4 regions of the Pseudoalteromonas sp. SG41-5 genome follow, and region 1 is predicted to be linked to each of the others. Evidence: predicted binding sites of a transcription regulator. Region 1 holds the regulator's gene; each other region holds the start of a gene.
What was found. The regulator sigma-54, encoded in region 1, starts transcription at its own class of promoters, with help from an activator protein. The targets are predictions, from matches to a motif close to GTTGGCACGNNNNTNGNNT.
Positions count from the first base shown of each region.

Region 1 (5,222 bases):
AGTTAGTCAACAAGGTCGTTAACGACATGGCACCTATAAAGCAGTTATGTTTATCAACAACATAAAGATCATCGGTACCTTCTGGTAGCTCACCACGTAAACGTAAGTAGCGCAGTACTACGTCGATAGTGACATCTGGACGGATGGTCACTGTATCAGTGTTCATTAGCGCGCCAGCAGAGCGCTCTTGATAAGAGAGTGCTTGAGTTGCACGTTCTCGATCTTGGCTGTCCATGGCACTAACAACGTCTTTGTAGACGGTATCAGGTAGGCTACGTAGTACTTCCCCTAGATCATCGTGGCTCATGTCCTCAGTTGCCGCAGCGATGTGCTTCGGCTCCATTTGGGCAATGATCCCTAAACGAACATCTTCTGAGAGTTCTTCGAGTACGTCACCTTGTACATCTGGATCAACCAGTTGCCATAGCAAGGTACGAATTTTATGTGGGGATGACTCGAGTAATAATGCGGTGTCACACGGAGCTGTTTTTGCCAACATACGCCTTACTTGAACAAATTGACCACTGTTAAGTGACTTGGTCACTTGTTTTAGTTGTTGTAGTGGGTAATCTTGTTCAAAAGCTTCTGGCATTGGCGTCCTTAAAAATTAATACGCTTGATAGGTAGGGTAACAGTTGTCGGTAATTAACGCGCTTGGTCTGTTTAATTAACGACTTTATTTAGTTTAACGCAATTTAGTGGTACTGACTACGAGCTATTCTTGTTCGTTAAAGCGTTGTGCGATCAACTCGCCAATTGCTGCAAGAGCAGGTTCAGCGTCCGGGCCTTCACATACAACTTTAACTTCTTTGCCTTGGCTACTTTCTAATAGCATTAAGCCGAGTACGCTATCGCCTGCGGCTTGTTTGTCATCTTGATGAAGTGTGATGCTGGCATCAAACTGCACAGCTAATTGCGCTAATACGCTGGCTGCGCGAGCATGTAAACCGAGTTTGTTTTTTATTAAAAATGTATCTTCTAAACGCATCAACATTCCTTACTGTAAACGTGAGTTGTTATTCTTGTTCACGATGGCGAATTTTCACATTGCTGTGGCTCATCGAGAAGCTTTCACCTATAGTTTGCGCTAGATAAACTGAGCGATGTTGACCACCGGTGCAACCAATAGCAATTGTTAAGTAACTGCGGTTATTACGCTCCAAATGCGGTAACCAAGTTTGTACAAAGGTTTGGATCTGCCAAGTGAATTTTTGTACGATACTATGGCTGGCTAAATAATCTTTTACTGGCTGATCAAGGCCTGTAAGTGGCTTAAGCTCAGGCTCCCAATGTGGGTTTGGTAAAAAGCGTGCATCAAAAACATAATCAGCTTCTTTTGGGATACCATATTTAAAACCAAATGATTCAAAGGTAATGATTAGTTTTTTATCTTTTTTCCCTAAAATCTTTTCACGGATTGACTCTGCAAGCTGGTGGACACTCAGATCAGTGGTATCAAGTATAAAGTCAGCGCGAGTAGTTAATACATCAAGTAATACTTTTTCTTGCTTGATGGCTAAATCCAGTGGCAAAGAGTCCAAAGATAATGGGTGTAAGCGGCGAGTTTCAGAAAAACGTTTGATCAGGGTTTGATCATCACTGTCTAAATAAAATAGCGTCGGATTTGCAAAACCAGGCAAGTATTCAAGAATATCGTTAAATTCTTCCTGCTCTTTCGGTAAATTACGGACATCAATACTGACGGCAATTTTGTCATAATTATCAGAGACACTGCGCACTAATGAAGGTAATAAGTTTACCGGAATATTATCTACACAATAATAGCCAAGATCTTCTACTACACGCAGAGCAACAGATTTACCTGAGCCAGAACGCCCACTGATGATGATTAACTCCATGTAAATTCTCCTTCATTTGGCTACGATTGCGCAGCAATTACGTGATACAAATCTTGGTCTGTTTTTGCGCTACGTAGTTGTTTACAAAAATCTTTGTCGTTGAGTTTATCAGCAATTGTGGCTAACGTCTTCAAATGAAGTTGGCTATCACCATCTGGCACGATGAGAGCTACAAATATATCAACTGGGCGATTATCTATCGCATCAAAATCAATCGGTGATTCACTCACTATAATTATTGCTAGCGGGTTTTCAACACCACTCATACGGCCATGAGGAATAGCAATACCACGACCAATACCCGTACTACCTAGTTTTTCTCTCGACAGTAGTGCGTTGAGGATTTCTTGTTGTGATAGCTGAGGAAGTTGTTCATGAGCCAATTGGCTGATAAATTCAATGATCCGTTTTTTGCTATTAAAAAGGACCGCAGCTTTACTGCAGTCCTGGCAAATAAGTGAGCTTAATTTCATAGTGTTAGTGTCGAGCGTGCTTCTCTTTGTGTTTAATTACCTGACGGTCAAGTTTGTCGATTAGTCCGTCAATGGCTGCATACATGTCTTGGTGCTCAGTTGAGGCAAATAATTCAGCGCCACTGACATGTAATGTGGCTTCTGCTTTTTGGCTTAGCTTTTCTACATCAAGAATGACATGGACATTATTGATATGATCAAAATGCCTTTCAAGCTTGGCAAACTTATTGTTTACATAGTCTCTTAATGAATCAGTAATTTCTACATGACGACCAGTTAAATTTAGTTGCATAAGCATTTTCCTCTTGTGATTTTACGCCTTAAATCAAACTTTTACGTTGATTTGACGGTGGAATAGCCAGCGACTCGCGGTATTTTGCAATAGTCCGTCTAGCTACTTTGATACCTTGCTCTGCCAATATATCTGCAATCTTACTATCACTCAATGGTTTCGCTGAGTTTTCTGCACTGATCAATTTTCTGATCAATGCTCGAATGGCTGTCGATGAGCATTCGCCGCCGTTCTCAGTACTTACATGGCTCGAGAAAAAATATTTTAACTCAAATATACCACGAGGGGTATGCATGTATTTTTGGGTGGTTACACGAGAAATTGTTGATTCGTGCATCTCAACCATTTCGGCAACGTCGTTTAGTACCATAGGGCGCATGGCCTCAGGGCCATGCTCAAAGAATCCTTGCTGCTGTTTAACAATGCAGTTGGTTACTTTGAGTAACGTCTCGTTACGACTTTCTAGGCTTTTAATAAACCATTTAGCTTCTTGCAAATGCGAGCGTATAAATTGGCTGTCAGTGCTTGATTTTACAGAGCGTGACATCGCCGCATATTGGCTGTTCACTCTAATTTTTGGCATGCTGTCTGGATTGAGTTCAACCACCCAGCGACCTTTAATTTTTTTCACCGAAACGTCAGGAATAACATACTCTGATTCTTCGCGTACTATGGTATCCGCAGGCTTTGGGTTAAGGCTGTGGATCAGTGTCATTACTTCTTTTAGTTCATCTTCTTTAAGCTTAGTCTTTTTCATCAAAGTGCGATAGTCACGACTAGCTAATAAATCGATATGATCAGTTAAAATCATTTTTGTCTCGCTAATCCAAGGAGTTGCAGGATCAAATTGATTTAATTGAATACATAAACATTCTTGTAGGCTGCGCGCAGCAATACCAACAGGGTCAAACAACTGAATGCGTTTTAACACTGCTTGCACTTCGTCGAGTTCGATTTCTTCTTCGTTATTACCTTGATTTAAGCTTTCTGCGATGTCTTCGCAGCTCAAGGTTAAAATACCTGAATCGTCAACGGCTTCAACAATGGCAATGGCAATGGCTTCATCGGTTGGACTAAAAGGTGTGAGTTGTAATTGCCACATTAGATATTCGTGCAAGGTTTCAGTTGAGGCACCTTGATAAATTGACTCATCTTCAGGCATTGGCCCAGATGACGTATTTGGCGCAGCACTCATGTATTCGTCCCAGGTGACGTCCATAGCCATTTCGTCACTTAAGGTCTCTTTACTTAATGCTTCGCTACTTTCTTGTTCATATTCGCTTGGCTTGTCGTCTGCTGATGCGCTAACGGTTAAGTCATCGTTATCTTGTTTTTGTTCGTTTTTACCAGCCGTGTCGTCTGAATATTCATGTTCTTCTAGCTCTAACAATGGATTGCTGTCGAGCGCTTCTTGAATTTCTTGCTGGAGATCCAATGTACTGAGTTGCAATAAGCGAATTGCTTGTTGCAGCTGTGGTGTCATTGTAAGTTGCTGGCCCATGCGCAGCTGGAGTGATTGCCTCATGTATCTCTAACAATCCTTTTATTGTTATCATCGTTAAGTCTAGCAGATACTTAGCCGAGCGTGGCTTTATAGCCTAAATTGCTCGCCCAGGTAAACATCGCGGACTGTTTGGTCGGCGAGTACATGCTCAGGGGTACCTGATGCAATTAACTCCCCATGAGAAACTATGTAGGCTTTTTCACAAACATCAAGGGTTTCTCGTACATTGTGGTCGGTAATAAGCACGCCAATACCACGGTTTTTAAGGTGTTCAATAATCTTCTTTATATCTAACACTGAAATAGGATCAACGCCAGCAAAAGGCTCATCAAGTAAGATAAATTTTGGGTTTGCGGCTAAAGCGCGTGCAATTTCAACTCGACGACGTTCACCGCCAGATAATGCCATACCTTGGCTGTCGCGGATATGTTGAATGCTAAACTCATCAAGTAAGCTGTCGAGCGCTTCTTCTCTGGCTTGTTTATTCAGCTCTTTACGAGTTTCTAAAATAGCCATCAGGTTTTGATAAACAGTTAATTTACGGAAGATGGATGATTCTTGTGGCAGGTAGCCAATCCCTAACCGTGCGCGACTGTGCATTGGCAGTAAGGTGATGTCATTATCATCAATACTGATTTTACCTTTGTCGCTTGGAACTAAACCCACAATCATATAAAAGGTGGTGGTTTTACCAGCGCCATTAGGACCCAATAAGCCAACAATGCTGCCTGCGCTAACTTCTAAACCCACGCTTTTTACAACTTGGCGACCTTTATAGCTTTTTGCTAGAAATTCAGCTTTTAATGTACTCATGGCTGCCCTTTAGATTTGTCTTTTTTACTGTCTACTGGTACCAAAATGGTGTGCACACGATCGCTTGAGCTTGCGCCTTTTTCAGCACTGATCAGTTGCTGGTCCATATCATAGGTAATGCTTTTGGCATTGATTTTTTGACCTGCCTGAGTGACTTGTGCATTGCCAACCAAGGTTAAATAGCGCTTAGCGACATCGTAACGGACTTCATCAGCACTGGCACTCATTACTGTGCCATCAGTTTGTTTTTCTTCAAAGTAAGCCGGACTGCCAGTTGCGAC
Region 1 is NZ_JACJFH010000074.1:6,736-11,957, forward strand. It holds gene mgtE (magnesium transporter) at 1-592, opposite strand, end outside; gene H5232_RS16765 (HPr family phosphocarrier protein) at 716-988, opposite strand; gene rapZ (RNase adapter RapZ) at 1,017-1,859, opposite strand; gene ptsN (PTS IIA-like nitrogen regulatory protein PtsN) at 1,880-2,332, opposite strand; gene hpf (ribosome hibernation promoting factor) at 2,337-2,624, opposite strand; gene H5232_RS16785 (RNA polymerase factor sigma-54) at 2,653-4,149, opposite strand; gene lptB (LPS export ABC transporter ATP-binding protein) at 4,216-4,941, opposite strand; gene lptA (lipopolysaccharide transport periplasmic protein LptA) at 4,938-5,222, opposite strand, start outside.

Region 2 (5,222 bases), on a different contig from region 1:
TTTTACCCAAATTACCGTGGCTCTACAGGTAAAGGCGTTGATTATTCAAAGCTTGGTCAAAACGACTATGCAGGTAAAGAGTTTGACGATTTAATTGACTTTAAACAGCATCTTGTTGAAATGGGCTTAGTTGATACTAAACGTGTTGGTATTACGGGTGGCTCTTATGGTGGTTATGCATCAGCATGGGCCGCAACAAAATTGACTGAACACTTTGCTGCGAGCGTGATGTTTGTAGGTGTTACCAACCAACTATCTAAATTTGGAACTACTGATATTTCTAACGAAATGAATCTTGTGCATGCACGTTCATACCCATGGGATAAATGGCAGTGGTATTTAGAGCGCAGCCCTATTTACTGGGCAGGCCAGTCTAAAACACCATTACTGATCATGCATGGTAAAGATGATCCTCGCGTACACCCTGCACAATCAATGGAACTGTACCGTTATATGAAAGTACAAGGCAAAGATGTACGCCTTGTATACTATCCTGGCGAAGGTCATGGTAACCGTAAAGTAGCCGCGCAATATGATTACAGTTTACGTTTAATGCGTTGGATGGATAACTATTTAATTGACGGCAAAAAAGACATGCCAGCATTCGAGATTGACCATGCAGGCAAGTTAAAAGCGGTAAAAGACGCCAATAAATAATCCTATTATTTTGTGTTAAATACGCTTTTAGGCCAACATTCGTGTTGGCCTTTTTGCTTTTAAATAACAATGAATATGGATGTAATATAAAGACCTAACTCGGTAATTTTTACAAGAAAACACCTTAACAAGCTCAAATATAAAAAATTAAATCAATATATTACAACAACTTAAAAGTTGGCTTCTGTCTTGCAATATTCATTGTAATTAATGAGTAAAGCAAGGAAAACCCATGAATATTTTTGAAGCACTTCGTAATGATCACGACAAACAACGTTCGCTTGTCGATGCGCTGATAAAAACCCAGGGGGAGTCACCGAATAGACAGTCTCTTATGGATAATTTAAAACATGAGTTAGTAGAACATGCTAAATTTGAAGAGCGTTATTTCTATAATCCTTTGATGTTTGATGATTTAACCCATGAAAAAGCCCGTCATAGTATTGCAGAGCATCATGAACTTGATGAATTGATTGAGCAACTTGAAGAAACTGATATGAGCTCACCAGTGTGGCTTGTGACCGCTAAAAAATTACATCATCTTGTACATCATCATCTGGCTGAAGAAGAGCATGAAGTATTTCAACTAGCCGGTAAAGCGCTAACCGAAAGTCAAAAAGAAAGTCTAGCCGAAAAGTATAATGATGCGATGAGTTAACTGCTATATGTGCCCGCTTTAATTTATAAAGCTCTCTAAATAGCAACAACTCTATACCATTTGCATTTATTAGGCACCTCTAACACGGTCAATACTTGGCTAAGCAAACACTCTTAAATTAACTAAGCCCGGCATCAAACGCTGGGTTTTTTAATGCTCATGCTCCATCCCCACCTTTATTTAATATGAAAATCATTCATTGAATGTAAATATTTCGCAATTGAACATACAACTGATAATTGTTATCATACCTACCTTGGTTGCTTATTAGATTAATAATCTTTATTCTTGTCATGAAGGAAGTACAATGAAATCTCGCCCGCTTTATCTGGCCTCACTGATCAGTGCATTATTAACATCAACAACACTTATTGCTGATGATGACACAGCTGAAAATATGGAAGTGATGGTTGTCACCGCTTCTGGTTATGAGCAAAAATTAATAGATGCACCTGCAAGTGTCTCGGTTGTCTCTCGCGAAGATCTACAAAATAAGCCATTTACTAGCCTTGCTGATGCGCTTCGTGATATCGAAGGTATCGATGTTGGTGCCGGACAAGATAAAAACGGTAATATTAGTATTACCATGCGTGGTTTACCCGCAAGCTATACTCTAGTGCTTATTGATGGCCGCCGTCAAAGTGATGTAGGTAATATAGGCCCAAACAACTTTGGTAACAGCCAATTTATGTATATGCCGCCACTTGAGGCTATCGAGCGAATTGAAGTCGTTCGTGGCCCAATGTCCACTTTATATGGCGCTGATGCAATCGGTGGTGTAATCAATATTATCACTCGTAAAAATCTTGATAGCACCCATGGTAGCGTCACGGTAAGCAGTAATATCCAACAAGACGATCAATACGGTAACGATAATAAAGTCGATATATATTTGACCGGCCCAAGCGGCGTTGAGGGATTAACTTACGGGATCCGTGGTAGTTTTTATGACCGTCAAGAAAGTGAGCCAACTTACAGCGAAAGTTTACCACTTCCAGATGGCAGCATGTGGGTTGATGATGGTAGCTTTGGCGATAAAAAAATCGTTGCAGCACGTAACTGGAATGCCGGCGCAACAATAAACTACCTGATCAATAATCAGAATGAAATTACCTTTGAGTACGACATAGCCAAACAGCGTTACGATAACACCGAAGGTCAAACGGGTACGTTAGATAGCCCAGTCAGTTTATGGCGTGTTAGCAAAGGCATTGTACAGCCACGCGTTGGTTATACTCCATATCAACGTGTTGAACGTGAGCAATTTGTATTTGCACATGTTGGTCGATACGATGTTGGTACGCTTACCAGCAGCATTACCCAAAGCAGCAGTGAAAACTTTGGTCGCTCATTACCTCTTAATGTACAAGAGCGTTTAGGTGTGCAGGCCATTTGGGACCAAGCAGTACAGGATCAAGGCATCGACAAGCCAGAACTAACGGATGCAATTTACGCTCAACTTGATGAGACTTTTTTACCACGCCCAATGCGTACACTAAAACTTGATAACTTAATTATTGATACTAAGTTTGAATCAAATATAGATAACCACTATTTTGTAGTAGGCGCACAATATTTTGATGCCGAAATGGAAGATGGTGTATTTGGTATGTACGGGGATGGCTTCCGTGAAGGTACGACTCAAGATCATCGTCAAACAGCTGTATTTGCTGAAGATAACTGGGAAATTACCACAAATCTAACTGCAACTTTCGGCGCTCGTTATGATCATCATAATATCTTTGGCTCACAAGTTAGTCCTCGCGCTTATTTAGCCTACTCTCCTGCTGATGAATGGACTTTCAAAGGTGGTATCAGCACAGGATATAAAACCCCAGAGCCAAACCAACTATTCTCTGGTATTACAGGTTTTGGTGGCCAAGGTACTAAACCTTTTGTTGGCACGCCAGACTTACAACCTGAAACCAGTGTAAACTACGAAATGGCTGCTTACTTTAATGGCAGTGATAGTTTTAGTGGTAACGTAACGGTGTTTTACAATAATTTTAAAGACAAAATCATTAACCAAGATAACTTACCAAACTGTGAAGTGGCCATAGCTGATGAACCTTGTGTTGAAATTGGCGCAGGTTGGGCAGGCATCGGTAGCACCACCTTTACGCAAGCTGCTAACGTAGATAAATCAGCTACTCGTGGTGTTGAAATTGCTGCTAATTGGCAGATTATTGAACAGTTGTCACTACGTGGTAACTTTACTTACACCGATAGTGAAGTGAAAAGTGGCCGTGATGAAGGACTACCTTTAGTTAATACACCTAAAAATATGTATAACTTAACGCTTGCATGGCAACCATTGGATGATTTGAGTATTTCACTTATTTCTGAAATCCGCAGCGATCGTTACCGTGGTACGGCAAATGTGTCTGGTCCACAGGGCCCTGAAACACAAAAGCTCTACTACAAAGCCTATGATTTATATCATTTAGCAGCAAGTTATAAAATTAATGATAGCCTAGCATTAAATGCCCGTATTAATAATCTGTTAGATGACGACTTATCAAGCCGTACTTGCTTATTAGCAACCTCAGAGGAAGAGTACGAATGTACATCTGATTACAATACCACCCAAAAAGCACGCAGCTTGTGGGTATCAATGAGTTACAGTTTCTAGAATAAAAAGCTATAAAAATAAAGCCCAGCAATAATGCTGGGCTTTTTATTATTACGATTTAACCGTGCCTTTTATACTTCATCACCCAACACAGATCCGTGGCCGAAGCAGATTAAAGCGTATACTCAATAAGGGTTCCCGATGAATAAGCAAAGGAAGCCTTAACTTATAGAATTAAATTTTAGAGTTTATTCGCTTAGTATGTAAAGATATGTTCTGAAAGATTTAATTTAAATCATTGAGGGATCTTATGTATAGAATATGGCTATTAAGTTTATGCTTTGTCTTCGGTGTTGCAAATGCACAAACGCCGCAACCACTGAGTTATGACGCATTATTAAGCAACTATAATTACGATTTTGACGTTAACTATTTTAACCTTGACTCACAAGGGCTGTCGTTAAAAATGGCGTATATTTACTTACCAGCAAAGGCTGGTAAACCCGTTGTGACTTTAATGCACGGTAAAAACTTTAACGCTCATTACTGGACTGAAACTGCACTATTGCTACAAAAACTCGGTTATGGCGTGCTGATACCTGACCAAATTGGTTTTGGAAAATCATCTAAACCACGAGATTATCAATTCTCTTTTGCAGCCTTAGCTAGTCACACCCATGCTTTAATGAGCCAACTTAATATAAATAAATCAATTGTATTGGGTCATTCTATGGGCGGTATGCTGGCAAGTCGCTTTGCGCTTATGTATCCACAAACAACCCAACAATTAATTTTACTCAACCCTATTGGCCTTGAAAATTACCTGCAATATGTTGATTATAAAGACACTAACTTTTTTTATAAAAATGAGTTAACTAAAACACCTGCCGGGGTAAAAGCATACCAGCAAAAAAATTACTATGACGGAAAATGGAATAACCAATTTGCTGCTCTGACGAATTTTATCACCGGACAAATTCAAGGCCCAGATAAAGAGCTAGTAGCGTGGGTTAACGCAAAAACATACGACATGATTTTTACTCAACCCGTTATCACCGAGTTTAAAAACTTCACCATGCCTGTTTCACTAATTATAGGTACAAGAGACAGAACAGGACCTGGCCGTAACTGGAAGAAACAAGGGGTAGATTATGAACTTGGCCGCTACGATCAATTAGGTAAATCAGCCGCGGCATTAATTCCTCACAGCCAACTACTTGAACTGACTGATTTAGGTCATTTACCCCATATTGAAGATTTTAAGCGCTTTAAAGCTGTATTGTTAAAAGCCTTAGAAGCAGGCTCAAAGCCACTAGAGTAATATTTAGGCAGATC
Region 2 is NZ_JACJFH010000067.1:9,270-14,491, forward strand. It holds gene H5232_RS15990 (S9 family peptidase) at 1-657, shown strand, start outside; gene H5232_RS15995 (hemerythrin domain-containing protein) at 890-1,315, shown strand; gene H5232_RS16000 (TonB-dependent receptor domain-containing protein) at 1,623-3,947, shown strand; gene H5232_RS16005 (alpha/beta fold hydrolase) at 4,198-5,208, shown strand.
Region 2: the regulator sigma-54 is predicted to act here: its motif matches at 834-852, upstream of H5232_RS15995 (hemerythrin domain-containing protein).

Region 3 (5,222 bases), on a different contig from region 1:
TCACGGTGATCCCTAAATCTATCACGTATAAATTACTTTCTTTTTCATCTGTGGCAATTTCCACTATGTTTGCTTGGGTTGTAGCAATTACATTGGTTAGTTTTGCGAGTGCGCCTTGGTGGTTTATGATTTCTACACGCAGTGCTGCAATATATTCTTTTTCTGGATTATCATCCCATTTAACAACCAAGTACTTGGAGCGTTCAGTTTCCCAGCCACGAATATTTTTACATTCTTGGCGGTGAACCGTGATGCCTTTACCTTGGCTTATATGTGCGGTGATAGCATCCCCTGGCACTGGTCGACAACATTTAGAATAATTAACTAGCATGCCTTCAGTACCAATAATGGTCGCTTTAGCATTTTTAGTCATATCGCCTAAATCATCATTGTCATTTTGCAGTAAGCGGCGTGCGATCAGCATGCTCATTAAATTACCGCAGCCAATTTCAACTAATAGCTCTAATACAGTATTGAGTTCATGTTCTGCTAATACGCGACTAATATTTTCGTCAGGCAGATCATCGAACTTCGTTTCACCTAAAGCAGAGTCGAGTAAGCGACGGCCAAGTAATAAAGCTTCTTCATGATGTTGGCTCCTCAGGTAATTGCGAATTCCTAAACGTGCTTTACCGGTAACAATAAAGTTTAACCACGTTGCGTTAGGGTGCGCACCTGAGCTGGTAATCACTTCAACTGTTTGACCCGTATCTAATGCTTTACTTAACGGATGAGGTTTACGGTTAACGCGTGCACCCACACAGGTATTACCAACATCGGTATGGACCGCGTATGCAAAATCAACGGCGGTTGCACCCATAGGTAACTCGACTATGCGACCATCAGGAGTGAACACGTAAATTTCTTCTGGGAATAGCTCTGTTTTAACGTTTTCAACAAATTCAAATGATGAGCCTGCGCTTTGTTGTAATTCCAACAAACTTTGCATCCACTGACGTGCCCGTTGTTGTGCAGTGTGGCCTGCGTTATCACCGGATTTTTTATACATCCAATGAGCAGCAACTCCTTTATCTGCCATGTGATCCATATCGTGAGTACGGATCTGGATCTCAACAGGGATCCCATGAGGACCAACTAATGAGGTATGCAACGATTGATAACCATTAGTTTTAGGTACTGCTATATAATCTTTAAAGCGAGTTTCGATTGGTTTATATAAATTATGGGCAACGCCAAGTACCCGATAGCAGATATCCATTGAATCAACTGCAATTCTAAATGCGTAGATATCCATGACTTCATTAAACAGTAACTCTTTATTAAGCATTTTTTTATAAATACTATATAAATGTTTTTCGCGCCCAGAAACAGTGGCTGTAATGCCAGCTTCTTCAAGGCGTGCTGTTATCTCGGTTTGGATATTTGAAATGACTTCTTTGCGATTGCCGCGCGCTTTGGCAACTTCTGACTTTAAAGCGCGATGACGCATCGGGTAGAGGGCTTGAAAACCTAAATCCTCTAACTCATTTTTAATATCGTGAATACCTAAACGATTAGCAATCGGCGCATAAATCTCTAACGTTTCGCGGGCAATACGTCGACGTTTGTCAGGACGTAATGCTCCAAGAGTGCGCATATTATGAGTACGATCAGCAAGTTTGATTAAAATAACACGAATATCTTGTGTCATTGCCATAATCATTTTTCGATAGTTTTCAGCTTGGAATTCTTTTTTATCTTTAAAGCTGAGCTTATCAAGTTTGCTTACGCCCTCAACTAATTCTGCGACTGTCTCGCCAAAAATTTCGGCTAAATCTTGTTGGCTAAAGTCGGTGTCTTCAATCACATCATGCATTAATGCAGCCATTAACGTTTCGTGATCTAAATGCATACCAGCCAGAATTTGGCTTACTTCAACAGGGTGAGTAATGTAAGGTTCGCCACTTGAGCGAGTTTGACCCTCATGGGCCTCTCGGGCTACCACATAGGCTTTTTGTACCAGCTCTACATCAGCAGCAGGTAAGTATTCTGATATTTTCTTTTTTAGACCTTCAAAAAGATACATTCACACTCCAATGTTCTCGTGAAGCAAATAGGTAACGGTATGTTAAGAATATACGATGAAAAGAAGGGATTGCCAACGGCTAGAATAGAAATACTATACCGTTGGCTAAATCAGACAAGGAAGTCAGATTATTGGTTGCCGCCTACAATAGCTGCAACTGCAGCCATTTCAGCCGCCTCTTGATGTTGTTGCTCTTCACGATCAATAAGATCCATTGATGAGCTATCTACTAAACCAAGTTCAATTTCACGTAAAGCAACAACCGTTGGTTTATCGTTTTCAGGATCAACCAGTGGCTTTTTACCACCGACCGCGATTTGACGGGCACGACGGGCCGCAACTAAAATTAAATCAAAACGATTACCAATTGCATCTACTGCATCTTCAACAGTTACGCGAGCCATCTTAGCACTCCAAATAAATTTTTAAGCAAAGACGTAGTTTACTGCACCGAGTCAGATTCGCCAATAGCTTGTGGTTAATTTAAACAAATAAAATACTTACTGAACCCAAATTAGGATTTAACGCAGTAAGTCTACGAGTAAATCTTGATGGCGAATAGCTTGGCTTTGTAGCGATAAGCGTTTTGCCAATACGATCGTCTCAATTTCCTTCAGCGCAGTTGCAAAATCATCGTTAACCACGACATAGTCATATTCATTGTAATGAGACGTTTCAGATTGTGCTTTTGCCATGCGACCAGCAATGATTTCTTGTGAATCTTGGCCGCGATTATTTAAGCGCGCTTCAAGCTCAAATTTTGACGGTGGTAGGATAAAAATGGTTTCAACATCAGCGACCAGATCACGAACTTGACGTGCACCTTGCCAATCAATATCTAAAAATACATCAATACCTGCTGCAAGCTGCTCTTCAATTGCTTGCTTTGATGTACCGTAGTAATTATCGAACACTTGCGCCCATTCAAAAAAATCATTCTTTTCAATTAATGATTTGAATTCATCAACATTTACAAAGTGGTAATGCACGCCATTTGCTTCGCCCGGACGAGGCGAGCGAGTAGTATGCGATACAGATACTTTCATATCATTATACTTAGTTAACAATGCATTGATTAAGCTGGATTTACCCGCACCAGATGGTGCCGATAAAATAAATAAGTTTCCGCGAGAGTGTGCCATGGGTTTTTACCTAAAATAAACCGACTAGAGCTGCTAATAAGCTCCGCCTTAATTTTGGTATTGTACTTTATTTAGTGAAGTTTACTCAACTGCCGAAAGTATCCTAGTGAGGTGATTAAATTTTAACGTATTAATAACCGTATTTTTGTTACGGCAATGATGACTGTTTAAAAAACTCCCGCATTTTAACGATTATTTGTACTTAGTTGCATAATGCAAAAATGGTCGTTGCAAGTTGCATCTTTCATCTTCAACTTTATTTTATTTTGTTTTATTTCAATGCTTTATTTTTTGGAATGATGCCTGCATTGGTACAGTTACTTAATGATTGAGGGCTTACTAATGAGATTAACCCATTTAGCCATAGCGTGTTTAGTTTCACTTCCTTGTGCTGTATTTAGCCAGCCATTCGATAATTGCCCTAGTCAGGCATTTTTGATGCAGGATGCAAAGGCACAGCTTTACGGTATAGATTTAGTGTCGGCTAAACCTACGATTTTATCATCGGCTTTGACGTTTGCTAGCGAGGCAAATAATGAAAGTGTGAATGCCGTCGGTTTTAATTACAAAGACCAATACTTATACGGTTTTAGCCGACAATCGCCTAAAAGCGTGGTGCAAATTGGTAGCAACTACGAAATGAAGCGGTTAAATGTTACTGGCCTACCCGATACTAATTTTTATGTAGGTGATATTCAAGTGACTGGTGAGCAAGCAAATCAAAGTGCGATGTATTATGTATATACTCCCAATTTTGGTTTATATGAAATCAATCTAGAGGGTGATCTAGATGCCCCCATAACTGCTCGGCTACTACCTGCAACCGAGACATGGAACTTAGGTATATTTGATTTTGCATTTCATCCGCAAAGTAATCTGTTATACGCAGTTGAATCAAATGGTGATTTGCATGAAATTAACGTTGCAGAAAATACTACCAAGTTTATTACTCAAGTTGATATTGGTGATGATACGGGCGCATTTGGTGCTGCCTATTTTGATATCAATGGTCAGTTTTATTTTAGTAATAATAAAAGCGGAAAAATTCACAAAGTTGATTTAAGTATTAGTCCTGTTGTTGGTTATACGCCTGTTGCTAATGTGTTTACATCGGGCCCTAAGTCAAGTCAGAACGATGGGGCTCGTTGTGCTATTGCCGAAGTTGAGGTAACAGATAGTTCGATTGATTTTGGTGATGCTCCTCTACCTTATAACACCAGTTTAGAGCAAAGCGGAGCCAGGCATTTATTCGATCCTAACAGCACTGGCAGTAACCTGATTTATTTAGGCGATACAGTCGATGGTGAAAATATCAATACTGATGCCGACTTAATCAACAACCCAGTTGATGCATCAGATGATGGGGTGAGCTTTGTGACGGCAATATCGGCGGGTCAAGATAGCCAAATTATTGTAAACGCCTCTGCGAGTAGCTTTTTATATGCATGGTTTGATTGGGATCAAAATGGCGGCTTTAGTGAAAGTGAGCGCATAATAACTAAATATCAACTTAATCAAGGCGATAACAGTATTTTAATTAATGTACCTAGTAATGTTAAAGCTGGGCAGACATGGGCTCGTTTTAGGGTAACTGATGGCTCGGAAGCTTCGCTTATTACTGCCACTGGAGGTGTTTTAGGTGGTGAGGTGGAAGATTATGAAATAACAACATTTGCTAGTGCTGTATACCCAGGAGAAAACGATTGGGTGACACTTGCTTATGAAGATAAATGGCCGTTTGCAGGTGATTATGACTTTAATGACGTGGTCGTAAATTACCGTACTACTCAGCTCATTGAGGGCACTAATGTTGTTGGTTATAAAATTGATGGCCAGTTAATTGGTGTAGGAGCAACCTATCATAATGGCTTTGCGGTAAGCCTTAAAGAGACGGTAAATAATACAACTTACTCAATTTTAAGTAGAGAAGTCGATGCCGATAATATTCGGTTTGTGATTAATGGCGAACTACAAACAGGCTCATTTTTGGAAGCAAACACAGAGCAGGCTATTTTAATTTTTATGCAAGACACTTGGCTGCATGTGAATAAGCA
Region 3 is NZ_JACJFH010000022.1:22,514-27,735, forward strand. It holds gene spoT (bifunctional GTP diphosphokinase/guanosine-3',5'-bis pyrophosphate 3'-pyrophosphohydrolase) at 1-2,026, opposite strand, end outside; gene rpoZ (DNA-directed RNA polymerase subunit omega) at 2,155-2,430, opposite strand; gene gmk (guanylate kinase) at 2,548-3,168, opposite strand; gene H5232_RS08085 (LruC domain-containing protein) at 3,511-5,222, shown strand, end outside.
Region 3: the regulator sigma-54 is predicted to act here: its motif matches at 3,459-3,477, upstream of H5232_RS08085 (LruC domain-containing protein).

Region 4 (5,222 bases), on a different contig from region 1:
CGACTTTTAGTAAAAGCGTTTTATAAACAAGCACCCGACACCCATCACCGTGCGTGGCAAATGCGCTTTGACATATTACAAACGCCGTTTTATCGCAACAAAGCAGCCTATATTGTCGGCCGTGTAGTATCACAAAGTGGTGTGCAGCCATTTATTATTGCGGTGTTACATCATCAAGAGCAAGGTCTGTATCTCGATGCTTTACTGACTAACTCATCGCAAATGCGGGTTATTTTTGGCTTTGCTCGTGCTTATTTTATGGTTGAAACCCACGCTCCTTCCGCATTAGTTCGGTTTTTAAACCAACTAATGCCCAACAAAACCTTAGCAGAGCTTTACAATGCCATTGGCTTTCATAAACAAGGTAAAACCGAGTTCTATCGCGAGTTTTTAACCCATTTACAACGCTCCAGTGATGATTTTGTGATTGCCCCTGGCACACCGGGCATGGTGATGATGGTATTTACCCTACCTTCATTTGATTATGTATTTAAAATAATTAAAGACAAATTTGGTGAAAGTAAACCATTTGGCCGCGATACCGTTCTCAAACGCTACCAATTAGTTAAAAGCCATGATCGGGTTGGTCGTATGGCAGATACCATAGAGTATTCTAACGTCGTATTCCCTGTTGCGCGTTTTAACGCTACATTGCTTGCACAGCTTAAACAAACTATTGGTTCATCAATGATCATCGAAGGCGACTTACTGATCATCAAACATATGTATATTGAGCGACGCATGACGCCACTGAATTTATATTTAGAAAAAGCTAATACTGAAGATGCCGCTGTTGCCATTGCAGAATATGGCCAAGCACTCAAGGAAATGATCGCCGTTAATATTTTCCCAGGCGATATGTTGCTTAAAAACTTTGGTGTCAGTAAACACAAACGCATTATTTTTTATGATTATGATGAAGTGCAATATTTAACAGACATGAACTTTAGAGCACTGCCTAAAGCCAAAAGTTATGATGACTACTTAACCAATGAGCAAAGTTACTCTGTGGCACCACAAGATGTATTTCCAGAGCAGTTATGCACTTTTGTAATGCCGAACCCGCAATACAAAGCAGTTTTCAGCCAAACACATCCAGAACTATTAGACGTCGCATTTTGGCAGCAAGCGCAACGAAATATAAAAGCAGGGGTCGTTAGCCATATCTACCCTTATCCAGCAGCGCAGCGTTTTATCCATCAATGGTAGACGAAAGGACACACAATGAATATCAGTAAAATAGATTTAAACTTACTCGTTTATCTCGACACATTATTACGCGAATGTAATGTTACTCGCGCCGCAAACCAGCTTAGCATTACACAGCCGGCAATGAGTAATGGTTTAAAACGTTTACGTAACCTGTTTAACGATCCGATCTTAGTACGCACCAGTGATGGTATGGTGCCCACTGAACGAGCTATTGAATTGCAGCCGGTGATCCGTGGCATCTTAATGACATTAGAAGAAACGCTTGCACCAAACCGTGAATTTGAGGCCAGCCAAAGCAAACGGGTATTTAGGATTATGGCCAGTGACTATGCTGCCAGCACCTTAGCACCTAAGCTACTGAGTAAATTACACGATGAAGCGCCGGATACCACACTCGATATTCTCACTCCAAGTGATGTTACTTTTCATGATGTAGAAAACGGTAAAGTTGATATGGCAATAAATCGTTTCGAAAACCTACCGCAGTCGTTTCATCACAAACGTATTTGGAAAGATAGCTTTTGTTGTTTAGTAAAAGCTGACAACCCGATCATTGAAAATTTTAGCCTCGATAGTTATTTAAAAGCTCGGCATATTTGGGTAAGTAAAACAGGTTTTGGTGTCGGGGTTGGTATGGATCCTAAAGACGTACAAAAACTTGGCTGGGTTGATGAAGCGCTCGCCCACTTTGGTAAACACCGAAATATTGCCACATTCACCCGTAATTACCACGTTGCAATACATCTAGCGAAAGAGAAGAACCTGATTGCGACACTCCCTTCAAAAGCCGCTAATATTTATTTAGATGATCCTGGTTTGCAAATTCTGGAGCCTCCCTTCCCTATACCACCATTTGAGTTAGATATGATTTGGAGCCCATTACTTCACAGAGATGCCAGTCATATTTGGTTACGCCAAAAAGTAGCCGAAGTTGCTGATGAGTTAAAATAACACTCTTACATAGTCTGTGTAAAATTTGCTTACTGAGCTTAGCTTAATAAGCATTCCAGTTCCCGCTAGCTTTCTTTACCACATAAAATACAACTAGTTATAATTATTTTTTATACTGGAACATGACTTGCTTTGCTTAATGTGAATTTCATTAAACTTAAAGAGGTCATAATTATGAATACCCATCAAGGACAAGACGTTAATCATATCACTGACATTATCCAAGTAATGAACAGCGGCATCGACTTTTATGAAAAAGCCCAACAGAAAGTTCAAGATCCAGCAATTGGCGCACTTTTCCAACGTATGATAGATGCCCGTAAAGTGAGTGTTGAAAACCTTCAGCCTTATGCAATCAATGAGCAAGGAGAGCGTGAAGATGGCTCTTCTTTTGCTGTTGAAGCTCGCCGCGCGTATACCACGCTTATCACTAAATTTAGCTCAGATAACGACCAAACCTACGTTAAAGAGCTTGAAGAAGTGGAAGATAAAACACTTGCAGAAATTAAAGCCGCTATGAAAAAGCCACAGCCACATGACTGTGAAGCGGCATTATCTAAAGTGTTATTGACAATGCAAAGCTGCCATACAGAAATGAGCCGCATGCAACAAAAGCACTAATATAATTCGTTAAGTCAAAGCCCAGCCACGTGCTGGGTTTTTTTATGCCTAATAAAGAATGACAAAAAACTTCTACAATAAAAAAATAATTCTGTCACGTAATTGTAAACATTAGCCTCTATTATTACCTTTATCACAGCTGGTCTAGACCAGGATTAAACTTAAGGTAAAACTAATGATGAAAAAAAATGCAATAGCAACAGCTATCTTACTGTGCACCAGTACGTTATTTGTTAACCAAAATGCCGTAGCCCAAAATGCCGTTTTTGTAGGCTCAGTTAAAGACAATCAATCACTATTACCTGGCGCATTAATTGCCATTGTCGGGACCGATAAAACTGCTGTCACTGATTATCAAGGGCAATTCGAACTACCAAAACTTGATGCAGGAAATTACAAACTAAAAATTACTTATTTAGGCTATCAACCATACTTTATTGACCTAACCATTGGCGATGGTGAAGTGAAAAAAATACAACCAATCACACTATTTGCAGCTAACAATGACACCATTGAAGAGATAATTGCCGTAGGGCAAATTCAGCGCGGCGAGATGGCAGCAGCAAACAATCAAAAAAACGCCAAGAGTATAAAAAATATAATCTCTGCAGATGGTATTGGTAAACTCCCCGACCGAAATGCTGCTGAAGCTGTACAACGCATTCCTGGTGTCTCAATAGAGCGAGACCAAGGTGAAGGCCGCTTTGTTGCAGTTCGTGGTTTACCAGCACAATGGAGTTCAGCAAGTATAAATGGCGACAGACTACCAACAGCAGAAGAGGAAACCACCAGCCGAGCCACAGCTTTTGACTTTTTTCCCAGTGAGCTGATTGAGTATGTTGAAGTATCTAAAGCATTAACCCCAGACATGGAAGGCGATGCCATTGGCGGTAATGTAAACTTCATAACTAAAAAGGCCCCTGATGATTTTGTATTTAATACTAATTTCGCTATTGGTCAAAATGAACTTGCTGGGGGGACTAACTATTCAGCTAACGTGCTTTATGGCGATCGTTTACTTGACAATAAATTAGGCTTTTTAATCAATGCCACCGCGTGGCAACGTGATTGGGCAACAGATAACTTTGAGCCTCGCCGAGGTAATGATGGCATCGGGATCTATCGTCTTGAACTGCGCGATTATACAGGCACCCGTGAAACATATGGTCTAAATGGCGCTGTTGAATATCAATTAGATCAGGGCACACTCAGTGCAACCGCAATGTATGGCACTTTAATTGATGATGAAACTCACTATAAACACCGTATGCGCTTCGATAAAGACCGCGCTGAAGTACAACATATTCGCAATGAATTAATCACCGAAATGACCGGTTTTGAGCTAGCTGGAGAACATTATTTTGGCTACGATAAAACGCTTAACTGGAAGCTTTCTAGTTACGAAAATGAATTTCGCTATGGCAATACACCAAACGGTGAAGATAACAGTTATTTTGTTGTTCGCTTTGATCAAAAAAATGTCGGTTATCAGGGTTTAGAGGATAGAAACACTGGTAAAAATTACGCCTACAACACAATTGATGGTGGCAATGATCCCTGGAATGCTATTAGTACCCACCTGCCCACCGACTTTTCATTTAACCCTGCTCAAACAAAACTTTCATGGGTAGAGCTGTATAAAGTATATGTAAAAGAAAAAGATAAAATAGTTGCAAGTACTGATTTTGAATGGCAAATAGATACCGATATTACCGTAAAAGTGGGTGCTAAATATCGCGATAAAGAACGAGTTGCGCGATTCAGTGATGAGTTTTATGCATGGGATGAAGCCAACCATGGCCCTGCGCCAACTTTAAATGACTTTGCTTTATCAGATCAACCTGGGCGCAGTGATTATTTAAATGAACTTTCAATCGACTATCAAAATCAGTTCTCTCAAGTTGCCTCTACGGATGACTTAGCTCAGTTTTGGAATACGAATAAAAGCAAATTTGTACTTGATAAGACTGAATCAGCATTAATTGAAAACGGAGGAGCTCTAGGGCGCAACTTTGATGTGAATGAGCAACATACTTCACTCTATGGTATGGCAAACTATATAATAAACTCGCAATGGGAGATGGTTGGCGGCTTACGCCTTACGAAAACAAACACTAACGTGGATGGTTATATCTATCTTGCAGATGAAAGTCGTGTCGTGCCAACAAGTGCTAAAAATGACTATTTATCAGTGCTCCCAGCCCTACATGTAACCTATCACAGCACTGAGCAGACAAACTATCGTCTTGCGTTAACGCGCTCGTTTTCTCGTCCTGACTTTGGTTCATTAACCCCAGGGGCAACCTATTTAGAAGCCGATAATGAGTTAATCACCGGCAACCCTGAGCTTGAACCCACATACTCTAATAATATCGATTTTATGGCTGAACACTTTTTTGAACGCGTTGGATTAGTCTCAGCTGGATTATTCTATAAAG
Region 4 is NZ_JACJFH010000034.1:5,987-11,208, reverse strand. It holds gene aceK (bifunctional isocitrate dehydrogenase kinase/phosphatase) at 1-1,209, shown strand, start outside; gene H5232_RS10815 (LysR family transcriptional regulator) at 1,225-2,163, shown strand; gene H5232_RS10810 (PA2169 family four-helix-bundle protein) at 2,338-2,784, shown strand; gene H5232_RS10805 (TonB-dependent receptor) at 2,960-5,222, shown strand, end outside.
Region 4: the regulator sigma-54 is predicted to act here: its motif matches at 2,278-2,296, upstream of H5232_RS10810 (PA2169 family four-helix-bundle protein).